4 regions of the Streptomyces sp. NPDC002206 genome follow, and region 3 is predicted to be linked to each of the others. Evidence: riboswitches for the same ligand, from Rfam matches in the RefSeq annotation. Region 3 holds a riboswitch; each other region holds the start of a gene.
The links. A riboswitch is a leader RNA that binds a small molecule or an ion and turns the genes downstream of it on or off. The one in region 3 is predicted to bind cyclic di-AMP.
Positions count from the first base shown of each region.

Region 1 (5,613 bases), on a different contig from region 3:
GCGTGCCGTACGGCGCGCAGGGCGATCTCGTACGCGTCCATGCGGGCGAGGAGTGGCTGTACGTCCTCGCCGGGCGGCTACGGGTGAGCCTCGGCGACACCGTGCACGATCTCGACCCCGGGGACAGTGCCCACTTCGACTCGCTCATCCCGCACCGGATCGCCGCCGTCGACCGCGACGGAGCCGAGCTCCTCTTCGTCCACACCCTGCTCCAGAGTCCTGCCGCCGAGTTGTGCCTCGGCAGTGGCATCCACCGTCGCTGAGACCGGTCCGTCCGGTCGCCAGAGAGGACTGTCATGTCCGATTCAGAGAACTTCGATCCGCTCACCCCGGCCAGGTCCAGGAAGGACGGATCGCAGGAGGGGAAGTTTCCGCGCGGCGTGGTGATCCGGCTGGTCGCCTATCTCGTCGCCGGGCACGTCTTCGCGGCCTTCCTCTACCTGCTCTTCGCGGTGGCAGGCAAGGGCTGACCGCCGGCCACCGCCGGCGGCGGTCCGGCTACGCCTCGTCGAGCAGCCGTCCGCGCAGCCGCTCCAGCGTCTGCGGAGTGAGCTTCAGCCCCTCGGCGAGATAGCGGTCGGTGCTGCCCCAGGTCTCCTCGATGGTGGTGAAGGCCTGGGCGAGATATTCGGCGCGGGCGTCGAAGAGCGGGCTGAGCAGCTCCATCACCTCGGGCGACATCCCGGTCGCCGAGGTGTCGCTGCGGCGCACCTTGTACCGGCGGTGCGGGTCGTTGGACTTGAGGTAGTCGGCCTCGATGGCCTCGCGCTCGACCCCGACGGCGAGCAGCGACACCGCGATCGAGATCCCGGCCCGGTCCTTGCCCGCCGCGCAGTGCATCAGCGCGGGGACGCTGTCCTCGGCCAGGGCGTGCAGCACCCGGCTGTGCTCGGCGGTGCGGTCCCTGACGATCGTCCGGTACGAGGCGGTCATCCGGGCCGCTCCCTTGCCGTCGGCGAGGAGTACGCGCAGCTGCTCGATGTTGCCGTCGCGGACCATCCGCCAGAACTCGGCGCCGTCGGCCGGGTCGGAGAGCGGGATGCTCACATTCCGTACACCCGGCAGCTCCACGTCCAGGCCGTCGAGCCTGTGGTCGGCCGCATTCCGGAAGTCGAAGATCGTGTGCAGCCCGAGACCGCCGAGGAACGTCGTGTCCTCGGCGGTGGCGTGCGCGAGGTGACCGCTGCGGAAGAGCCGTCCGTACCGCACCCGGCGTCCGTCGACGGTGGGCAGCCCGCCCACGTCGCGGAAGTTGCGCACACCTGACAGCTCGGGTTCCGTCGACGGGATCTGCGGCACCTGCTGCGTCACGGTGTCTCCTGGAATGTCTGGCGTCGGCGCGGCTCGCCGGCGAGGTCACTCCCGCGACGATACGACATCGGTGGCTCGGACAATCATCTAAGCCTTTCTCGCCCGCCCGCTGGTGAATTCCCCCTTGCGCGGGCGTTGCCCGGCCACCCGTCGGAGCTTGATGATGTGCGGAACTGTGTGAATGTGGGGATGACATGATCGAGACTGGTGACACGGGTCGGACCTGGCTGCTGACCGGGGCGACCGGTAGCTATGCGCTGCATCTCACGGACCGGGACGAACTGCTGCATCTGCACTGGGGGCCGCGCATCACCCTCGCGGCCGCCGAGGCCCTCGCCGCCGCACCGGAACTGCCCTTCCGGGGCTTCGAGTCGCAGCTGGACGGCCGCGAGGAGTACCCGGTGGAGGGCGGCCCCCGGTTCGTCCGGCCCGCGCTCTCGGTACGCACCCCCGAGGTCCGCGGCACCGAATGGGCCTACGCCGAGACGGCAGTGGAGGGCGACGAACTGCGCATCGCGTTCTACGACTCCGTACAGCAGCTCGCGCTCACGCTGCACTACCGGATGCGGGACGACTCCGATGTGATCGAGCGCTGGGCCACCGTCGGCCACGCCGGCCCCGACGGACCACCGCTGGAACTCCTGCGCGCCGACGCGGCCGCCTGGGCGCTGCCCGCCCGCGACGGCTGGCGCCTCAGTCATCTGCACGGACGGTGGGCGGCGGAGACGCAGCTCGTGCGGTCGGAGCTGACGTACGGCGAGAAGGTCCTCTCCAGCAGGCGCGGTCACACCGGGCACCAGTTTCTGCCCTGGGTCGCGCTCGACGCGGACGGAGCCGCCACCGAGGAGCACGGCGAGGTGTACGGCTGCGCGCTCGCCTGGTCCGGCTCGTGGCGGATCGCCGTGCAGCAGCTCCCCGACGGGCTCGTACAGATCACCGGCGGGGCCGGCTACGACGACTCGGGGCTGCTGCGGCTCGCACCGGGGGAGACGTACACCACACCGGTGTTCGCCGGACTGTGGAGCGCCGAAGGGTTCGGCGGGGCGAGCCGGGCCTGGCACGCCTGGCAGCTGGCCCACGTCGTTCCGGACGCCGAAAGCCTGCGCCCGGTGCTCTACAACTCCTGGGAGGCCACCGGCTTCGACATCGCGGAGGACCAGCAGCGTGCCCTGGCCGTGCGTGCCGCAGCGATGGGTGTCGAACTGTTCGTGGTGGACGACGCGTGGTTCGGGCAGCGCACCAGCGACCGGGCAGGACTCGGCGACTGGACCCCGAACCCCGAGCGCTTCCCCGGCGGGCTGAAGCCGCTCGCCGACGAAGTGCACGCACTCGGCATGCAGTTCGGCATCTGGGTCGAACCGGAGATGGTGAACGCCGACAGCGACCTCTACCGCGCGCACCCGGACTGGGTGCAGCACTTTCCCGGGCGCACCCGCACGGAGTTCCGTAATCAGCTGGTGCTGAATCTGGCCCGGACCGATGTGCAGAACTTTCTGTGGGAACAGCTCGACTCACTGCTCTCCAGCGCCCCGATCGACTATGTGAAATGGGACTTCAACCGGTGCTTCACCGATGCGGGCTGGCCGGGCGAGGAGTATCCGCAGAAGCTCTGGATCGCGCATGTGGATGCGCTGTATGCGCTGATCGACCGGCTGCGGGCCGCTCATCCCGGTGTCGCCTTCGAATCCTGCTCGGGCGGCGGCGGCAGGATCGATCTGGGCATCCTCGCCCGTACCGACCAGGTGTGGACCTCCGACAACACCGACCCGCTGGACCGGCTCGCCATCCAGGAGGGCTTCGGGCAGATCCATCCGTCCCGTGTGATGGCCGCCTGGGTCACCGACAGCCCGAATGTCCAGCTCAACAGCAGGGTCAGCTCGCTGCGCTTCCGCTTCGTGAGCGCGATGGCCGGAGTGCTCGGGGTCGGCGGGGACCTCACCGAGTGGAGCGACGAGGAGCTGGCCGAGGCCCGGGGCTGGGTGGACCTGTACAAGGAGATCCGCCCGGTGGTGCAGCACGGGGCGCTGTACCGGCTGCGTGCGCCGCGCGGCGGGCTCAGCGCCGTGCAGTACACGCACGGTGACGAGACTGTGGTGCTCATGTGGCTGGAGGTGCAGAGGTACGGGGAGCTGCCGCCGGCCCTGCGGCTGCGCGGGCTCGACCCCACGGCGACCTACACCTGCGTGGACACCGGGGCCGTCCACCACGGTTCCGTGCTGCTGCATCAGGGGCTGCACACCGGCCTGCGGGGGGACCTGGACGCGAAGGTGTTGAGGCTCCGCCGCGGATGATGCTCATGACATGTCCGTATTGGGGCATTTAGTAGAACATGCCCTACTTATACGGGAGATGAGGGACCTTTCGTGAGCGGGATCATATCCGTGACGGTGTGTGGTGGAGCGGCGGCCGGGTAATCCGTACACCGCGCGGAAAGCCAAGATCCTTAATCCACGGAGTGTGACCGGAATTCCGCGCCGATTTCCCGGAGCGGATTCCGGCACGCAACCGATGGCTTGTTCTGCTCGTCCTCATTCGTTTACGGTCACCGTCAATCCGGACGGACCGCCTAATCCTGCCGCCGACCGGAATTCGTACCCACTCATCGTGTGGCAGGAGCGGGGGAACCAGGTAAGCCGCCGACCGGAGAAATCCGGCCGGCTCGGGGTTAAGTCGCACTTCATGCGACCGGGCATCTCCAGCCCGAACCCGACAGCTCACCTCGTAGGCGCCGGAGAGGAAATTGTTCATGCCCATATCGGGTAAGCACCGTCGTCCGAAGTCCAGCACCATCGCTCGTGGCGTTGCCGCCGCCGGCGCCGGCGGGGCCGTCATCGCCCTCCCGCTGCTCGGTGCCACCGGCGCCCACGCCGCAGAGCAGGCCGCCCCCGCCGCGCACTCGGCCGCAGCCACGCACGCCGCCCCGGCCGCCCCGGTCGCGAAGAAGCAGGCCGAGACCCGGACGTACTCCGTCGTCGCCGGCGACTACCTGTCGAAGATCGCCGCCGACAACAAGGTCGACGGTGGCTGGGAGAAGCTGTACCAGGACAACCGCGAGGTCATCGGCGGCAACCCGAGCCTGATCCACCCGGGCATGAAGCTGACCCTCGGCGGCTCGGCCGCGGTCACCGGCACCACGCAGGCCGCCCCGGCCCCGTCGAAGGCTCCGGTGGCCAAGCCCGCCGCCGCCCCTTCGGCCGCCCAGAGCAGCAGCTCCGGCTACGTCGCCCCGGTCCCGGGCAAGCACACCACCAACTACCGTGCCTCCGGTGCCAACTGGTCCAGCGGCAGCCACACCGGCATCGACTTCCCGGTCGCCACCGGCACCAGCGTGAAGGCGATCACCTCCGGCACCGTCGTCACTGCCGGCTGGGGTGGCGCTTACGGCAACGAGGTCGTCATCAAGCACGCCGACGGCCACTACTCGCAGTACGGCCACCTGTCCGCGCTCTCCGTCTCGGTGGGCCGGACCGTCTCCGCCGGACAGCAGATAGGCCTCTCCGGTGCCACCGGCAACGCCACTGGCCCGCACCTCCACTTCGAGGTCCGCACCGGCCCCGCGTACGGCTCGGACATCGACCCGGTCGCCTTCCTGGCTTCGCACGGAATCTCCGTCTGATCGGATCCGATCAGGCCTGATCCGAACGGCTAAGTGAAGGGGCGGTGCGCGGCGGCGCACCGCCCCTTCACTTATTCCCTCTTTACCAAAACCTGACCGGGTGGTCTATCTCACCTCCCGTCAACCCCTTAATACGGTCGCGTAGGTCACATTCGGCAGTGCAGGATGTGCCCTTGTGGCAGACGATTCGAGAAAAAATCAACGTGGCGTCAACAACCGGCATGGCGCCATCGGGTCGTACGCAGCGATTGGCGACAGCTTCACCGAGGGGGTCGGTGACCCCGGCCCGGACGGAACCTTCGTCGGCTGGGCGGACCGTTTCGCTGTTCTCCTCGCGGACCAGCTGCCCGACCTCGATGCAGCGACGAACACCGATGGTTCCGCCGGTTCGGCTCACGGGAATTTCCGGTACGCCAATCTCGCCGTACGCGGACGCCTCCTCGACCAGATAGTCGAGGAGCAGGTGCCGCGCGCCAAGGAGCTCGCCCCCGATCTGGTGAGCTTCTGCGCGGGCGGCAATGACATCATCCGGCCCGGCACCGACCCCGACGACGTGGCCGAGCGCTTCGAGCGCGCGGTCGCCGACCTGACCCGGTCGGTCGGCACCGTCATGGTCACGACCGGCTTCGACACCCGCGGCGTTCCCGTGCTGCGCCATCTGCGCGGCAAGATCGCCACCTACACCG
Region 1 covers NZ_JBSFCW010000002.1:3,884-9,496, forward strand. Annotated here, with positions in the region: gene ACWCP8_RS04895 (XRE family transcriptional regulator) at 1-263, shown strand, start outside; gene ACWCP8_RS04900 (DUF6126 family protein) at 297-470, shown strand; gene ACWCP8_RS04905 (tyrosine-protein phosphatase) at 499-1,311, opposite strand; gene ACWCP8_RS04910 (alpha-galactosidase) at 1,506-3,602, shown strand; cyclic di-AMP (ydaO/yuaA leader) riboswitch at 3,894-4,054, shown strand; gene ACWCP8_RS04915 (M23 family metallopeptidase) at 4,058-4,927, shown strand; gene ACWCP8_RS04920 (SGNH/GDSL hydrolase family protein) at 5,103-5,613, shown strand, end outside.
Region 1: it holds a riboswitch for cyclic di-AMP, as region 3 does, so the genes downstream of both, ACWCP8_RS04915 (M23 family metallopeptidase) here and ACWCP8_RS02740 (NlpC/P60 family protein) in region 3, are expected to answer to the same signal.

Region 2 (5,613 bases), on a different contig from region 3:
CCGAGTACGCGTACTCGAGGAAGGAGCCCTGCATTTCGTCGACGACGTCGATGTCGAGGATCTTCTCCTCGAAGTCGTCCGGCGGCGGGGTCTTCGTACTGCGGCGGGCCATCGCTGCTGCGACTCCTTCACAGATCTGTTCGGGCAACCTCTGGTTCTGACGCCGACCATTGTGGACCGCCGCACTGACAACCCCGACCTCGACCCGTCTCTAGGGGCCGTCCGGCGCTCTTTCACGCGAACTTCCACGGCACGGGAACTTCGCCAGGTGTCGGTCCGCTTGCTTACAGTGGCAGGTCTCGCAGGAAATCCAGTATCGCGATCGAAGGGACGTACATGCCCATGGGTCACACGGCCACAGCCCAGGCCGGCTCCGGCGGCTTGACAGCGACCGAGCACCGTCTGGCCAACGGCCTGCGCGTGGTGCTCTCCGAGGACCATCTGACCCCGGTCGCCGCGGTGTGCCTCTGGTACGACGTCGGTTCGCGCCACGAGGTCAAGGGGCGCACGGGTCTGGCTCACCTCTTCGAGCACCTGATGTTCCAGGGCTCCGGACAGGTCAAGGGGAACGGACACTTCGAACTGGTGCAGGGGGCCGGCGGCTCCCTCAACGGGACCACCAGCTTCGAACGGACCAACTACTTCGAGACGATGCCCACGCACCAGCTGGAGCTGGCCCTGTGGCTCGAGGCCGACCGGATGGGCTCACTGCTCGCCGCGCTCGACGACGAGTCCATGGAGAACCAGCGGGACGTCGTCAAGAACGAGCGCCGCCAGCGCTACGACAACGTGCCGTACGGCACGGCGTTCGAGAAGCTGACCGCCCTCGTCTACCCGGAGGGCCACCCGTACCACCACACTCCGATCGGCTCGATGGCCGACCTGGACGCAGCGACGCTCGAGGACGCACGCACCTTCTTCCGTACGTACTACGCGCCCAACAACGCGGTGCTGTCCGTCGTCGGCGACATCGACTCCGAGCAGACGCTCGCCTGGATCGAGAAGTACTTCGGCTCCATCCCGTCCCACGACGGCAAGCAGCCGCCGCGCGACGGCGCGCTCCCCGAGACCATCGGCGAGCAGCTGCGCGAGGAGGTCCGTGAGGAGGTCCCGGCGCGGGCGCTGATGGCCGCCTACCGGCTGCCGCACGACGGCACCCGGGAGTGCGACGCCGCGGACCTCGCGCTGACCGTGCTGGGCGGTGGCGAGTCCTCCCGGCTGCACAACCGCCTGGTCCGCCGCGACCGGACGGCCGTGGCGGCCGGATTCGGGCTGCTGCGGCTTGCCGGTGCGCCCTCGCTCGGCTGGCTGGACGTGAAGACGTCCGGCGGGGTCGAGGTGGCGCAGATCGAGACCGCGGTCGACGAGGAGCTGGCCCGGTTCGCGGCCGACGGTCCGACGCCCGAGGAAATGGAGCGCGCCCAGGCCCAGTTGGAGCGCGAGTGGCTGGACCGGCTCGGTACGGTCGCGGGCCGCGCCGACGAACTGTGCCGGTTCGCCGTGCTGTTCGGTGACCCGCAGCTCGCCCTGACCGCCGTCCAGCGGGTGCTCGACGTCACCGCGGAAGAGGTCCAGGCGGCCGCCAGGGCCCAGCTTCACCCCGACAACCGGGCGGTGCTCGTCTACGAGCCGGTCGAGTCCACCGATGGGGCGGCCGCCGACGAGGCGGACGCCGACACCGACGCGCACGAAGGGGCGGACAAGTGACCGACGCTGCCGCGACTGGAGTATCGATGGAGTACCACCCGCAGCCGACCCCGGGCACGGCCAGGCCCTGGGCCTTCCCCGCCCCCGAGCGCGGCGCCCTGCCCAACGGGCTCACGGTGCTGCGCTGCCACCGCCCCGGCCAGCAGGTCGTCGCGGTCGAGATCTATCTCGACGCCCCGCTGGACGCCGAGCCCGAGGGCCTCGACGGCGTGGCCACGATCATGGCGCGGGCGCTGTCCGAGGGCACCGACAAGCACTCCGCGGAGGAGTTCGCAGCCGAGCTGGAGCGCTGCGGGGCGACCCTCGACGCGCACGCCGACCACCCCGGCGTCCGGGTCTCCCTCGAGGTCCCGGCCTCCCGGCTGGCCAAGGCGCTCGGTCTGGTCGCCGAGGCGCTGCGGGCGCCCGCATTCTCCGACAGCGAGATCGAGCGGCTGGTACGCAACCGGCTCGACGAGATCCCGCATGAGCAGGCCAACCCGGCCCGCCGCGCCGCCAAGCAGCTCTCCAAGGAGCTCTTCCCGGCCACCGCGCGGATGTCGCGCCCGCGCCAGGGCACCGAGGAGACGGTGGAGCGGATCGACTCCGCGGCGGTCCGCAGCTTCTACGAGGCCCACGTCCGCCCGTCCACCGCGACCGCCGTGGTCGTCGGTGACCTCACGGGCATCGACCTGGAGGCGTTGCTCGCCGACACCGTCGGCGACTGGTCCGGGAACAGTGCCGAGTCCCGGCCGGTCCCGCCGATCACCGCCGACGACACCGGCCGGGTGGTCATCGTCGACCGTCCCGGAGCCGTGCAGACCCAGTTGCTGATCGGCCGCGTCGGCGCCGACCGGCACGACAGCGTGTGGCCTGCCCAGGTCCTCGGCACGTACTGCCTGGGCGGCACGCTCACCTCCCGGCTGGACCGGGTGCTGCGCGAGGAGAAGGGCTACACCTACGGCGTACGGGCCTTCGCGCAGGTCCTGCGGTCGTCGGCGGCGGACTCCGCCTCCGGGGCGACGGGCGCCGCGATGCTGGCCATCAGCGGCTCGGTGGACACGGAATCCACCGGACCGGCGCTCGGCGACCTGTGGACGGTCCTGCGGACGCTGGCGGCCGAGGGCCTGACCGACGCCGAGCGCGAGACGGCCGTGCAGAACCTCGTGGGTGTCGCCCCGCTGAAGTTCGAGACGGCGGCCTCGGTCGCGGGCACGCTCGCTGACCAGGTCGAGCAGCACCTCCCGGACGACTACCAGGCGCAGCTGTACGCCCGCCTCGCCGAGACCGGCACGGTCGAGGCAACCGCGGCGGTGGTCAGCGCCTTCCCGGTGGACCGTCTGGTCACGATCCTCGTCGGCGACGCCGCGCAGATCGAGGAGCCGGTCCGGGCGCTGGGCATCGGAGAGGTGTCGGTCGTTACCGGCTGACGCATCGAATAACCGCATATCGGGACAGAGGGAGACCCTCGCGAGTGGCATCTCGTCGGGGTCTTCCCTTTTGCCTGATTTGTCGGATAGATGCCTGCGTGCCCTGTGGGATGCGCTACAAAACGCCCTGTCCGTTTGGTGAATGAAAGTCCCCCCGCTTAGCGTCGGCAGCGCTGTCCGTCACCCGTATGCCGCATCCGCGGCGCCGGGCAGCTATCGCCGAGTCCCCGTCAGGCGCGAGCCTGGGGAGCCGGGGACCCACGCAGTCCCTGGGGTGAATCGGATGCCTGCGCGCCCATTGTGAGGCCCGCGGATCCGTAGGAGACCTTCCTGCTCCGAACCCGTCAGCTAACCCGGTAGGCGAGAAGGAAGGAAAGGACCAGCCACCTCATGGCGTTCACCCGCCCCACCGGGAAGCACCGTGCCCCGAACCGTCTGACGCGCAAGAGCGCGCAGATAGCCGGCATCGCAGCTCTGGCCACCACCGGAGTCATCGGTGGGCTGGCCTCTCCGGCGCTCGCCGCCGGCACCGAAGCCCCCTCTGTCAGCGAGACCGGCCTGAACCAGGTCATCGCCATCGAGGGCACCCTTGCCGACCAGGTGGCCACCCAGGCCGAGGTGCAGAAGCGCCAGGCCAAGGCGGCCGCCAAGGCCAAGGCGGCAGCCAAGGCGAAGGCCGAAGCCCGCGCCAAGGCGGCAGCCAAGGCCAAGGCCGAAGCCCGCGCCAAGGCGGCCCGCGAGGCGAAGGCGCGTGCCGCCCGTTCCGCCGAGCGCACCCGCCTCGGCGCCTTCCAGCTCCCGATCGCCGGTTCGTACGTCACCACCGGCTACAAGTCCAGCGGCTCCCTCTGGTCCTCCGGCCGCCACTCGGGCATCGACTTCCACGCCCCCTCCGGCAGCTCCGTCGTCGCCGTCGGCGCCGGCACGGTCGTCGAGGCCGGCTGGGGCGGCGCGTACGGCAACAACATCGTGCTCCGGATGACGGACGGCACGTACACCCAGTACGGCCACCTCTCGTCGATCGGCGTGTCGGTCGGCCAGAGCGTCGGCGCGGGCCAGCGGATCGGTTTCTCCGGCTCGACCGGCAACTCCACCGGACCGCACCTCCACTTCGAGGCCCGGACCACGCCGTCGTACGGCTCCGACATGGACCCCGTCGCGTACCTGCGCGCCCACGGCGTCACCGTCTGACCGACGCGGCACCCCCGAAGGCCCCGGCTTCCCGCCGGGGCCTTCGGTATCCCCGGACCGGCCCCCGCCGGAGGCGCTTGCCGAACCGTCTTCGGACCAAAAGATATTCATGGATTTCGACCCGGCGTCGGAAATGCAGCCGCATTGCAATAGAGTCACAGAACAGGCGTCGATCGGCCGCGTTTCGCGGGGATTAAGGCGGAGGTTCGGACATGCGCATTCCGGCGCATTCGGTATGCACGGCAATCCGTGACGACATCGTCTCCGGTGTCTTCGAACGCGGCAGCAGACTCACCGAGGAACTGCTCGCACGCCGTTACGGGGTGTCCCGTGTCCCGGTACGGGAAGCGCTGCGCACCCTGGAGTCCGAGGGTTTCGTGGTCACCCGCCGGCACGCCGGAGCCTGTGTCGCCGAGCCCACCGAGCAGGAGGCCGCCGACCTGCTGGAGGTCCGGATGCTGCTGGAGCCGCTGGGTGCGGCCCGCGCCGCGCAGCGCCGCACCGAGGCACACCTCAAAGTCCTCCGCGGCCTGGTCAGGCTCGGTCAGGAGCGGGCCAGGCGGGGCGAGGGCGAGGATCTGCGCTCGCTGGGCGGCTGGTTCCACGAGACGCTCGCCCAGGCCTCCGGCAGCCCCGGACTCATCGCGCTGCTCACCCAGCTCCGGCACAAGATCGCCTGGATGTACGCGGTCGAGCAGCCGGCCCGCCCCACCGATTCCTGGGCCGAGCACGGGGCCATCGTGGACGCAGTCGCGCGCGGTGACGCGGAACGGGCCAGGGCGCTGGCCGCGCAGCACGCCGAGCGCGCCACCGCCGCGCACCGGCTGCGGCGCGCGGACCGCACCCCGGGCCGTGAGCCCGCCCCGCCGCGGCCCGGCCGGGTGAGAACTTCGCAACATGCCGTAAACACCGCGAGCGGCCGTCATTAACACATGCGCCGTATACAAAGAGATGTAATTCGGCGGGGCTTTGTTTCGGCTGCCCGAATTAACTCCGGAAGCCTCGGAAACCCACTCGGGAGTGGGCCCGGGGATCGGTCCTGGGGTCGGTACGGTTCGCGAAAACGAAAGAGCCGCGGCCCCGATCAAAGGTGCCGCGGCTCTGCCGCAGAAATGTGTCCGGCTGGAGCGGGCCGGGGAAGTCCGGAATCAGACGGTCTCCGGGAGCTCGTCGAGCCCCTCCTCGACCAGCCTCGCCAGTCGGTCGAGCGCGGCCTCGGAGTCGTCCGCCGCGGACGAGAGCACGATCTCCTCGCCGCCCTGCGCGCCGAGGCCGAGCACCGCGAGCATGGAAGCGGCGTTCACCG
Region 2 covers NZ_JBSFCW010000012.1:178,037-183,649, reverse strand. Annotated here, with positions in the region: gene ACWCP8_RS23170 (DNA gyrase/topoisomerase IV subunit A) at 1-112, opposite strand, end outside; gene ACWCP8_RS23165 (M16 family metallopeptidase) at 337-1,707, shown strand; gene ACWCP8_RS23160 (M16 family metallopeptidase) at 1,734-3,116, shown strand; cyclic di-AMP (ydaO/yuaA leader) riboswitch at 3,324-3,493, shown strand; gene ACWCP8_RS23155 (M23 family metallopeptidase) at 3,507-4,307, shown strand; gene ACWCP8_RS23150 (GntR family transcriptional regulator) at 4,520-5,236, shown strand; gene ACWCP8_RS23145 (HPr family phosphocarrier protein) at 5,456-5,613, opposite strand, start outside.
Region 2: it holds a riboswitch for cyclic di-AMP, as region 3 does, so the genes downstream of both, ACWCP8_RS23155 (M23 family metallopeptidase) here and ACWCP8_RS02740 (NlpC/P60 family protein) in region 3, are expected to answer to the same signal.

Region 3 (5,613 bases):
CGCAGGCCAGGATCGGGGCCCGGTTCTCGACGGTGAAACCGGCGGCGATCAGCGCGGGTTCGACCGCGGGTGCCCCACTGGGCAGATACTCCAGACGCGGCATCCGGTCCCGCTCGCGGAATGCGGCGATCAGTGCCTGCACATCGGCCGCCGTCGGCTCGGCCCCCTGGTCCGGGATCGCGTAATTGGCGTACTTCAGCTGCCAGTCGGGGTTGTGGCGGACAGTGAACGGGCCGACCCGCAGATGGCCGGGGGAGCGCAGGGCGAGCGTACGGCTGTGGCTCTGGACGTCCGCGTCCATGGGCATGCGCGAGTCTCCTTCGACCGGTCCGGTGGGACTCCGGGCTGCGGCAGCCGGGAGCCTATGCCACCCGGGTCGCCCCGGCGAAGGGCATTTCGTCGATCGGCGCGATGCGGACCGGTGCACCGGGGTGCGGCGCGTGGATCATCCGGCCGTCGCCGATGTACAGGCCGACATGGCTGACGCCGGAGTAGAAGAACACCAGGTCGCCGGGGGCGAGTTCGGAGCGGGAGATGCGCTGTCCGGCGTTGATCTGCGTGTACGTGGTGCGCGGGAGCGAGACGCCGGCGGAGCGCCAGGCGGCCTGGGTCAGCCCGGAGCAGTCGAACGAGGTCGGACCGGTCGCGCCCCAGACGTACGGCTTGCCCAGCGCCCCGTAGGCGAACGCGACGGCCTCAGCGGCGCGGACATTGGGGGCGGCCTGTGCGGCGCCGGCGCGCTGCGTGCTGCGATCGGCGTGGCCGGCGGCGGAGCGTGCGGTGTCCCACTGCTCGTACGCGGCGCGCTGCACGGGCGACAGGGTGTCCAGGAGCCGCTGGGCGTCGGCCAGTTTGGCCCTGACCGTCGTGCGGTGCTTCTTCAGCTCGGCCTGGCGGGTGCCCAGTGCCGCCAGTTCTTCCTTCGCCTCGGCGCGCAGCTGGGCGATCTCGGTGACCTGCCGCTGCACCTTGGAGACCTCGGTGGCCTGGCGGTCGGCGATCCGGTCCACGTACGAGGCCCGTTGCAGGTACTCGTCGGGGTTGGAGGAGAGCGCCAGCTGTACGGCGGGGTCGATGCCCCCGGTGCGGTACTGGGCAGCGGCGAGCGAACCGAGTGCGTTGCGGGAGACGTTGAGGCGTTCGGTCCTGCGGGCGGCTTCGTCGCGCAACGCGCCCAGGGACTTGGCGGTGGCGGTCACCTTCTCCTTCGCGCCGTTGTACTGCTCGGTGGCGACCTCCGCTTCGTGGTACAGCCGGTCCACCTTGGCCTTGACCTGGGCGGGGGTGAGCTGCGGATCGGCGTGTGCGGCCCCCGGCAGGGCAGCAGCTGTCGCGGCCCCGGCGAACGCGAGGGTGGCTGCAGTGCGGGCAGCAGAGCCGGTACACGGGCGCTGCTTGGGTTTTCGATGCGCTGCCACGTGAGCGGGGCTCCTTGCTGTCGACTGCCCGTCGGGGCCTACCGGCGGGCCCGCGGAGGTCCGACGGCGAGCCAGCAGGGGGAGCGGCCCGCCGCCGGACTCTTCGGCGGGGTGACCGGGCCGCCGCCCGCGTGCCGAGCGTCGGTGAAGCCGGTCACCTGGATAGGGACGCTAAACCCGGGGCACGAGAAAGAGTCGTAATGACGGCTATTGCCCGAATTTGGCGAGGCGATGTCATCAAGTGATCGGAGAAAACGCTCCATAGTCAGGCAATTGGTGCAGATGTGAGTGAAACACCAAGGAGCCCCCACCTTGCCGGAGAGCGGTGTCATGGCCCCGGCTAGGCTGCGGCCCCATGGACGTACTCATCAATGTCTTCGTCGCGCTGCACATCATCGGTATCGCCGCCCTCCTGGGCGGCTTCCTGACCCAGATGAAGGCGATGGGTGCGGGCACGGCACGCTTCGTCCCGGCGATGCTGCACGGTGCGCTGACCATGCTGGTCACCGGTATCGCACTGGTCGGGCTCAACCAGGCGGACGACCAGCCGGTCAACAACATCAAGATCGGCGTGAAGCTGGCGGTCCTGGTCGTGATCCTCGCACTGGTGTACATCAAGCGGGACGAGGAGAAGGTCGCGAAGGGCGCCTTCGCAGCGGTCGGCGGGCTGACGGTCGCCAATATCTTCATCGCGACGCTCTGGACCTGAGCCGGCCGCTGCCGCCCGGGCCGGTCCCTGCTCTTCATGGCGCGAGCCCCCGCCGGATTCTTCCGGCGGGGGCTCGCCGTTGTCCGGGACCGCGGCTACGCGGGCCGCACGCTGCCGTAGATCGGCATGTAGTAGATCGACTCCTCGCGGACATTCGCGCCCGGCTTCGGGGCGTGGATCATCATGCCGTCGCCCTTGTAGATGCCGACGTGGCTGATGTCGTCGTAGAAGAAGACGAGGTCGCCCGGCTGCAGATCCGCCGTCGCGATCCGCGTGCCGATCTCCACCTGGTCCCAGGTGGTACGGGGGATGTCGACGCCCGCCGCCTTCCATGCGGCCTGGGTCAGCCCCGAGCAGTCGTACGACGAGGGGCCCGTCGCGCCCCAGACGTACGGCTTGCCTATCTGGGCGCGGGCGAAGGCGAGGACCTTGTCGGCCTTCGTGGTGGCGCTGCTGTCCGAGCCGGTCCCCGTGCCGGTCCCCGTGCCGGTGCCGGTGCCGGTGCCGGTGCCCGTTCCCGTATCGCCGCCGGATCCCGCCTGCTTCGCTGCCTCCTCGGCCTTGCGGTCCGCCTCGGCCTTGGCGGCTGCCTGCTGACGGGCCAGCTCCTCGGCCTTGCGCTTGGCCTCCGCCTCCTTCTTGCGCTCCAGCGCCGCGAGCCGCGCCTTCTCCTCGGCCGTCAGTTTCGACAGCATCGTGCGGGCCTCGCCCAGCTTCTTCTGGATGTTCGCCTTGCTGGTCCGCAGCGTGGCCTGTGACTCGGTGAGCGTCTCCAGGCTCTTCGCCGCCTCGGCGCGCTTCTTCGACGCCGCGGCCTGCTGCGTACGGAAGTCCGTGACCGCCTCCTGCTGCCGGCCCGCCATCCGGGCCATCAGCTGGTTCTGGTCGAAGTACGCCTGCGGGTCGTCGGCCAGGAAGAAGGTGGCGCTCGGCGCGATGGAGCCGGTGCGGTACTGCGCCGCCGCGTAGTTGCCGAGCGTCCTGCGCGCGTCGTTCAGCTTGTCGGCACGCTTTGCGACGTCGTCCAGCAGGGCGTCGACCTTGCCCCGCTGTGCGGCGGAGGCCTCCTTCGCCTGGTTGTACTGCTGGGTCGCGGTGCCCGCCTGCCGGTAGAGGTCGTCGACCTTCTTCTGTACGTCCTCGATGCTGGGCTTCGGCGAGGCCGGGGCGGCCATGGCGCTCTGCGTGGAGAGCAGGGTCACACCTGCCAATGCGGCCGTTGTGAGCCCGACGGCGGGCGTGGTGGAGCGCACCCGGGTGCGCGGTTTGCGATGCGACGCCAAGGCCGGCATCTCCTTCCGTGGACCGCCTACCGGGTTAGCTGTCGGGTTCGGGCGGAACGGAAGGCTGCCCTACGGTCCGGATGGGGGGATATGGACCGATTCACCCCGGTGATGCGTGTGGGTCCCCGGTTCCGAACTCTCATGAGGGCAGCCCGGATTCGGCGTGGGAGCCCGCTCGGCGTGGTTCGCCTCAGGGGGTACGGGCCGCCCGACGGAGCACGCTAGCCAACCCGTGGTGCTGCTGTGAAGGTCGATGTTCGATATGCCCGATACGTTTTCGTGACCTCGACGACGGGGGTGGGCGTGCGGGCCGGGCGGCCCCCTCTTCCGCTACGCGGTGTGGGCGCACGGTCTCCTTATGTGCCCGTGCGCCGGGTGCTGTTCGCCATGCGGCCGCACGGTGTCGGTGCGGCGGCCTAGACTCGTCAAGCGATGAGCAGCCTCTTTGACGACAGTTTCCTGGCCGGCCTCCAGCACTCGGAGGAAGAGCCCCCGCCGCCCCCCGAGGACTCCGCACCCGAAGCGGTGCCGGAGGGCCTCTTCGCGGGCGTGTTCGACGCGCCCCCGCCGCCCAGGGATGCGTACTACCGGGACGGCGCCCACCGCCCAGTGATCGACGCTGCCGCCCTGCTCGACGGGTTGAACACCGAGCAGCGCGCCGCCGTCGTGCACGCAGGGTCGCCGCTGCTCATCGTCGCCGGGGCCGGCTCCGGCAAGACCCGGGTACTCACCCATCGCATCGCCCATCTGCTGGCCGAGCGCGGGGTGCACCCCGGCCAGATCCTGGCGATCACCTTCACCAACAAGGCCGCGGGCGAGATGAAGGAGCGCGTCGAGCAGCTCGTCGGACCGCGCGCCAACGCCATGTGGGTCATGACGTTCCACAGTGCGTGCGTACGGATCCTGCGCCGCGAGTCGAAGAAGCTCGGCTTCACCTCGTCGTTCTCGATCTACGACGCCGCCGACTCCAAGCGGCTGATGGCCCTGGTCTGCCGCGATCTGGACCTCGACCCGAAGCGCTTCCCGCCGAAGTCGTTCACGGCGAAGGTCTCGAACCTGAAGAACGAGCTGATCGACGAGGAGACCTTCGCCGGGCAGGCTGCGGACGGCTTCGAGAAGACGCTCGCCCAGGCCTACGCGATGTACCAGTCCCGGCTGCGCGAGGCCAACGCGCTGGACTTCGACGACATCATCATGACGACGGTCCATCTGCTCCAGGCGTTCCCCGATGTCGCCGAGCACTACCGCCGCCGCTTCCGGCACGTCCTCGTCGACGAGTACCAGGACACCAACCACGCGCAGTACACGCTCGTACGCGAACTGGTGGGCCCGGCCGGACCGGCCGACGCCCCCGCCGAGCTGTGCGTCGTGGGTGACGCGGACCAGTCGATCTACGCCTTCCGCGGCGCGACCATCCGCAACATCCTCCAGTTCGAGGAGGACTACCCGAACGCGACGACGATCCTGCTGGAGCAGAACTACCGCTCCACGCAAACGATCCTCTCCGCGGCCAACGCGGTCATCGAACGCAACGAGAGCCGCCGCCCCAAGAATCTCTGGACGAACGCGGGCGAGGGCGCCCGGATCACCGGCTATGTCGCCGACACCGAGCACGACGAGGCGCAGTTCGTCGCCGATGAGATCGACCGGCTGACCGACGCGGGCGACGCCAAGGCGGGCGATGTCGCCATCTTCTACCGGACGAACGCGCAGTCCCGGGTCTTCGAAGAGATCTTCATCCGCGTCGGCCTGCCCTACAAGGTCGTCGGCGGCGTGCGCTTCTACGAGCGCAAGGAGGTCCGGGACATCCTGGCCTACCTCCGGGTCCTCGCCAACCCCGAGGACACCGTCCCGCTGCGCCGCATTCTGAACGTGCCGAAGCGCGGCATCGGCGACCGCGCCGAGGCGATGATCGACGCCCTCTCGCTGCGCGAGAAGATCACGTTCCCGCAGGCGCTGCGCCGCGTCGACGAGGCGTACGGCATGGCGGCCCGCTCGGCCAACGCCGTCAAGCGGTTCAACACGCTGATGGAGGAGCTGCGCACGATCGTCGAGTCGGGCGCCGGCCCCGCCGTGGTGCTGGAGGCGGTCCTGGAGCGGACCGGCTATCTCGCGGAACTCCAGGCGTCCACCGACCCGCAGGACGAGACCCGCATCGAGAACCTGCAGGAACTCGCCGCCGTCGCGCTCGAGTTCGAGCAGG
Region 3 covers NZ_JBSFCW010000001.1:591,265-596,877, reverse strand. Annotated here, with positions in the region: partial or broken gene ACWCP8_RS02755 (GNAT family N-acetyltransferase) at 1-307, opposite strand, end outside; gene ACWCP8_RS02750 (C40 family peptidase) at 363-1,418, opposite strand; gene ACWCP8_RS02745 (hypothetical protein) at 1,774-2,127, shown strand; gene ACWCP8_RS02740 (NlpC/P60 family protein) at 2,223-3,419, opposite strand; cyclic di-AMP (ydaO/yuaA leader) riboswitch at 3,418-3,584, opposite strand; gene pcrA (DNA helicase PcrA) at 3,843-5,613, shown strand, end outside.

Region 4 (5,613 bases), on a different contig from region 3:
GCCGATGGAGTACGAACCGCTGATGCTCGCACCGACCGTCCCGACCATGGTCTGGGGTGGGCAGATACGACTGATGGCCAGGGCTCTGGGAGCCGAACTCGACGACATCCGCGAGACGTTGGACCGGCGCGCGCTCGACGCCACGGTGAGCACCAGGACGATGGGCTCGTTCGAGGCCGGCACCCAGGGCGCGGTGCGGTTCGAAGTGCAGGGCATCGTCGGGGGCGAACCCCGCATCGTCATCGAGCACATCACGCGCATTCACCCCTCCTGCGCACCGGACTGGCCGACGCCGCCCGACGGCGACGGCGCGCATCGAGTGATCATCGAGGGCCGCCCGCGCATCGAGGTCACGGTCGAGGCCACCGACGAGGGCGAGAACAGATCCGCGGGCGGGAACGCCACCGCGGTGGGCCGGCTCGTGAGCGCCATCGACTGGCTCGTGAACGCGGAACCAGGACTCTACGACGCGCTCGACGTCCCGCTGCGCCCCGCAGTCGGCAGGCTCGGAAGGAGACAACCTTGAACATCGACATCCCCGAGGGCAAGGACGCGATCGAGTACGTGTGGGGCGAGATGGTGCCCGGGATCGGGATCGCCGCATCGAACTTCTCGCTGGCGGTGTACGCCCATACGACCCTGGGACTTCGGGAGTTCGAAGCCGCGCGGTTGCGGATCGCCCAGATCAACGGGTGTGTCTTCTGTCTCGACTGGCGGACCGAACGGGACGGCGTGAAGGTCGAGGAGGGTTTCGCCGACGCGGTGACCCAGTGGCGTACCACCGACGTTTTCGACGACCGGACCCGGTTGGCCGCCGAATACGCCGAGCGGTACGTCCTCGATCACCACAACCTCGACGACGCGTTCTGGTCCCGGATGAGCGCGCACTACAGCCAGTTGGAAATCGTGGAGCTGAGCATGAGCATCGGATCATGGCTGGCGTTCGGCAGGCTCAACCATGTGCTGGGCCTCGACACCGTGTGCGCGCTGCCCGGCCGTTGATCGTCACAGGTCGGTGGCGATGATCTTCTCGATGTTCCGTTCGGCGAGCGCGGTGACGGTGACGAACGGATTGACGCTGGTGTTGCCGGGGATCAGCGAGCCGTCGATGACGTACAGGCCGGAGTAACCGTGCAGGCGGCCGTAGTTGTCGGTGGCCCGGTTCAGCACCGCGCCGCCGAGCGGGTGGTACGTGAGGTGGTCGCCCCAGATCTTGTAGGTACCGAAGAGATCGGTCCGGTAGATCGTCCCCTCCTTCTGGTTGATCCTGTCGAAGATCGTCCTGGCGGCGTCGATGGACGGCTGTTTCCAGGCGGTCTGCCAGTTCAGGTCGACCTTGTCCGTCGCGGCGTTCCAGGTGAACTCGGCCCGGTTCGGGTTCTTGGTGATGGACAGGTAGAACGAGGCGAACGTCTCGATCCCGGTGGGCAACGGGGCGACCTCGGCGAACGCGCCACCGGCAGCCCAGTTGTCGATGCCGCCGGTGGGAATGGACGCCTGGAGGCTGCCGGTCGGGTCCCACAGATGGTTGGCCCGGCCGCACATGACGTTGCCGTTGTCGCCCCACCCTTTGCCGATCTCGTCGTTCAGGCCGGGGAGCGCGCCGGTGGCCTTCAGCTTGACCAGCAGCTTGCTGGTGCCCACGCTGCCGGCCGCGAAGAACACCCGGTCCGCGGTCACCGTCTTGGTGGCCGTGGTGGCACCGCCGGTGTCGATCTGGTCGATGACGACCGTGTAGCCGCCGCCTGTCGCCGGTGCGACCGAAGTGACCTTGTGCAGCGGCGAGATGGCGACCCTGCCGGTGGCCCTGATCCGGTCGATGTACGTCTTCTGCAGCGACTTCTTGCCGTAGTTGTTGCCGTACAGGATCTCGCCGGCCAGCGCCGACCTGGGGACGGTTCCGGCCTCTTCCTGCTTCATGTAGTCCCAGTCGTACACGGTGGGCACGAAGACGAACGGGAAGCCGGCACGCTGGGCCTGCTTGCGGCCGACCCGGGCGTACTGGTAGCACGCGGCGGTCTCGAACCAGGCAGGATCAATGGTGCCGACGCCGAGCCCGGCGTTGGCGCGCGGGTAGTAGATCCCGTACATCTCGTCGGCATCCACCGACGGGAGTACGGCTCCGAAGTTCTCGCGCTTGGGGGTGACGGCCATGCCACCGTTGACCAGCGAGCCGCCGCCGACGCCGCGGCCCTGGTAGACGGTGATCCCGCTGAACTCCTCGGCGTCGAGGATCCCGGTGCTGCGGGTGACGTTCTTGTCGATGGGGAAGCCGAGGAAGTTGCTGAGGGGCTGCTTGGTCCTGGTGCGGAGCCAGTACGACCGGCTGTCCGGGGAGGTCGTGTTGGCGAAGATCTTGCCGTCCGGGCCGGGGGTGTCCCAGGCCATGCCCATTTCGATCATGTGCACGTCGACGCCCGACTGGGCGAGACGCAGGGCGGCGACGGATCCGCCGTATCCGGTGCCGATCACGAGGGCCGGGACATGGGCCCCGGAGCCGATCGGAGCGGCTGCGGAGCCGACCCCGGCCTGGGCCGGGGTGCTGTGACCCGCAAGGGCCACGGCCCCTAAAATAGAACCAGTTCCTGTGATGAACCTTCGACGCGAAACGCCCTTGGGGCCTGCATCATGCATGGTAGAGTCACTCATGTGACACGCCTCACTCTCTACAGAGTGAAACTGGTTCTACTGCCGTTTGCGCGTTAAGTCACTACATACCTGTGGGTAATTTGGGCCCGCTCGGGGCATACCCCGGATACGCCCACGCCGGGCGTCAGCGCGCAGCGGGCCGGTCCCGGCGATGTGCCGCTCGACCGGCGCGGAGCGTCGACTCATGACCGGACGGCAGGAGGACAGGACCGACGACAGCGTCTGGGCCGTGACCTGTTTCGTCACCCGCAAGGGCTTCCGTCTGCGCGGCATCACGTACGCACTCGCGCGCGCCACGATCGGCTTCGCGCGCGACCCCGGGGCCCGCGCACTCGACGGCTACCGGTGATCACGCGGCCAGGGGTGGAAATCACCTGGGACGAACCCCACGTCGCCACCCGTGGCGTCTTCCACGCAGGGTTCGTCGAGGCGAGCACGCCCGCACTCGGGCGGGAGTTTCGGGCATGACCGGGCCATGCCCCTGATCGGGCGGAGACAGGAACGGGTGGCGAGGGCCCCTCGGACCCTCGCCACCCGTCACTCCTGAACCGGAATCAACGCAACCGGGTGTCAGTAGGCCCCGAACACGTTGTCGATCGAACCGTACTTGGCGGCGGCGTAGTTGCACGCAGCCGTGATGTTGGCGACCGGGTCGTAGATGTCCATCGACGTGCCGGACACGTGGTAGGCCTTGAACGTGGGGTCGATGACCTGCAGGAGCCCCTTGGACGGCGTGCCCTTGGCGGCGTTCGAGTCCCAGTTGTTGATGGCCCGGGGGTTGCCCGAGGACTCGCGCATGATGTTGCGGTGGATGCCGTCGTAGCTGCCGGGGATGCCGTGCTGGGCCATGACGGCCAGCGACTCCTTGATCCAGCCGTCGAGGTTGTTCGTGTACGTCACGGGCTTCGCAGTGGCAGGAGCGGCACTGCTCGCGGCCGGCTTGGACTCGACAGCCGTGGACCCGGCCTTGGCGCCGATGGTCAGCTTCATGCCCGGGCGGATCCGGGCGGGGTCGGCTCCGATGACCTGACGGTTGTCCTGGTACAGCTGCTGCCAGCCGCCGGTCACGGAATGCCCAGCAGCGATCTTGTAAAGGGTGTCACCGGCTATCACGGAATAGACGGAGGGCGTAGCCTTCACGGCGGCAATTGCCTTGGCAGGAGCCGCAGCGGGCGCCACAGCATTTGTGACGGCGGTGACGGACTGCGCCGGCGCTGCCGAGGCAGCGGTCGCACCGATCACAGGAAGTGCGAGAGCGGCTCCGCCCGCGCTCACGGCGATGAAACCGCGAGTCAGCGAACTGGGCCTACGACGACGGTGGTTACCCGTTGCGGGCATGGTGCATTCCTCTCCGTCGCCTACGAGGTGAGCTGTCGGGTTCAGGCTGGAGTTGCCTGGCCGTATGGGAATACGACTTCACCCCTAGCCGTTCCGGATTCCGGATCGGCCGCTTACCTGGGTCCCCCGCTCCTGCCGTACGTGAGTGGTCGGATTCCCGGACGGCGGCAGGATTCGGCGTTCCATCCGGATTGACGGTGACCGTAGGCGAGAAACTCCGACCTAAACAAGCCCCCACTTTTCGATCACAATTCATTTACAAGATCGAGTCGGGGAATTATCGGCAATCCATCACCGCCCGCGAAGCCAACTTTCTTTGCGCAGAAGGGAACCGAGCGGTACGCCGCCGCGTCCGCGTGTCCGGAAAGTGACTCTCGCCACTCGGCCCGAAAAGGGCGATTTGCCCGGCACGCAAGACCTCGACTTGTGCGAGTCATGCATTCACTGGCAATAGAGAGCAATTCCCCTCCATTGCCAAAAAATTGGACATTTAAGACATTTACGGGTAAGCGGGCGATGCCTTCGACTCGTCGGGACGGACGTCCCTCGCGGAAGGCGCGACAGCGCGTCACGCGTCTACACCGGCTGCGGCACACGAGTGGCCGCACACCGGCCGGGTCACGCAGGCTCACGCGAACGACGCCCCGACCGGCACGGGAGGTGCCGTACGCCTCCGGCGTGCCCGTCATGGTGCGCAAACGCCCTGCCCGCCCGCCGGGGCCGTCCGGCAGCACGAGAGAAGTGATGGCGATGGTGAGCCCTGGGTGCTGATCACCGTGCCGCTCTCGCCGCGCAGCATCGCCCGGCCACCGGCTTGCTGCATACCGGCCGTCCGGACGAGGCGCAGCGGCAGGCCTTGGCCGTCCTGCAGTCCCGGACGGCCAAACCGGACAACACCCACGCGCACACGATCGTGATCGCCATCGCTGAAGCCGGCGGTCGAGGGGATCCGGCCAGATGAACCCGACGTAGCCTCGAAGGCTGCTGGGTCGATCTTCTTCAGCTTCTCGGCAAAGCGGGCGCGCTCCGCAGGAACCCTCTCTTCGTCCTCTTCGATACGAGTACTCCTCGGGCCCGTCCGGTTCTCGGAGGAGTTCGGAATCGGTCACATGGCCGGTCGTAGCAATGCAGCGAGACCTTTGCCCGGCGTTGCGGGACAGCCCTTTGATGGCAGTCCGCGCCTCGGCTGCCTATCTGAATCCACCCTGATCCTGCGCATCGAAACCGGCGGTGAACACACCTGCTCCGGGAGCGATACGGTAACGCCCCACTTGACGCCCGGTGTTGATGCAGCGATCGCTGGAAGCAGAGTCAGTGGACGCAGAGTCGAGAGGCGCGCATTCCACCACTCGATTCCCTCCACCACAATCGTTTCCAAGCCGGTCGATTCAACAGAGAAGACCGCCGTGTTGAATCAAAACCCGCAAGTCGGCATGAGCTCGCGTGCATCCCTTGACGCCTGCTGTGTTCACACGTTGCGCGGCCTTCGTAATCCATTCGGCCCGGCAAAAAATCCGTCGCGCATCAGGTGCGTCGCAACGGAGCCGGGGGCAAGGCCAGGGCTTCGGCGTAGTCGCGTGACGTCCGTTTCATGATCATGTGAGCTCGAGGAGGGCGAGCGGTCGG
Region 4 covers NZ_JBSFCW010000031.1:67,486-73,098, reverse strand. Annotated here, with positions in the region: gene ACWCP8_RS33780 (NAD(P)H-dependent amine dehydrogenase family protein) at 1-526, shown strand, start outside; gene ACWCP8_RS33775 (carboxymuconolactone decarboxylase family protein) at 523-1,002, shown strand; gene ACWCP8_RS33770 (GMC oxidoreductase) at 1,006-2,649, opposite strand; gene ACWCP8_RS33765 (hypothetical protein) at 2,834-2,998, shown strand; gene ACWCP8_RS33760 (transglycosylase SLT domain-containing protein) at 3,220-3,987, opposite strand; cyclic di-AMP (ydaO/yuaA leader) riboswitch at 3,990-4,177, opposite strand; gene ACWCP8_RS33755 (hypothetical protein) at 5,583-5,613, opposite strand, start outside.
Region 4: it holds a riboswitch for cyclic di-AMP, as region 3 does, so the genes downstream of both, ACWCP8_RS33760 (transglycosylase SLT domain-containing protein) here and ACWCP8_RS02740 (NlpC/P60 family protein) in region 3, are expected to answer to the same signal.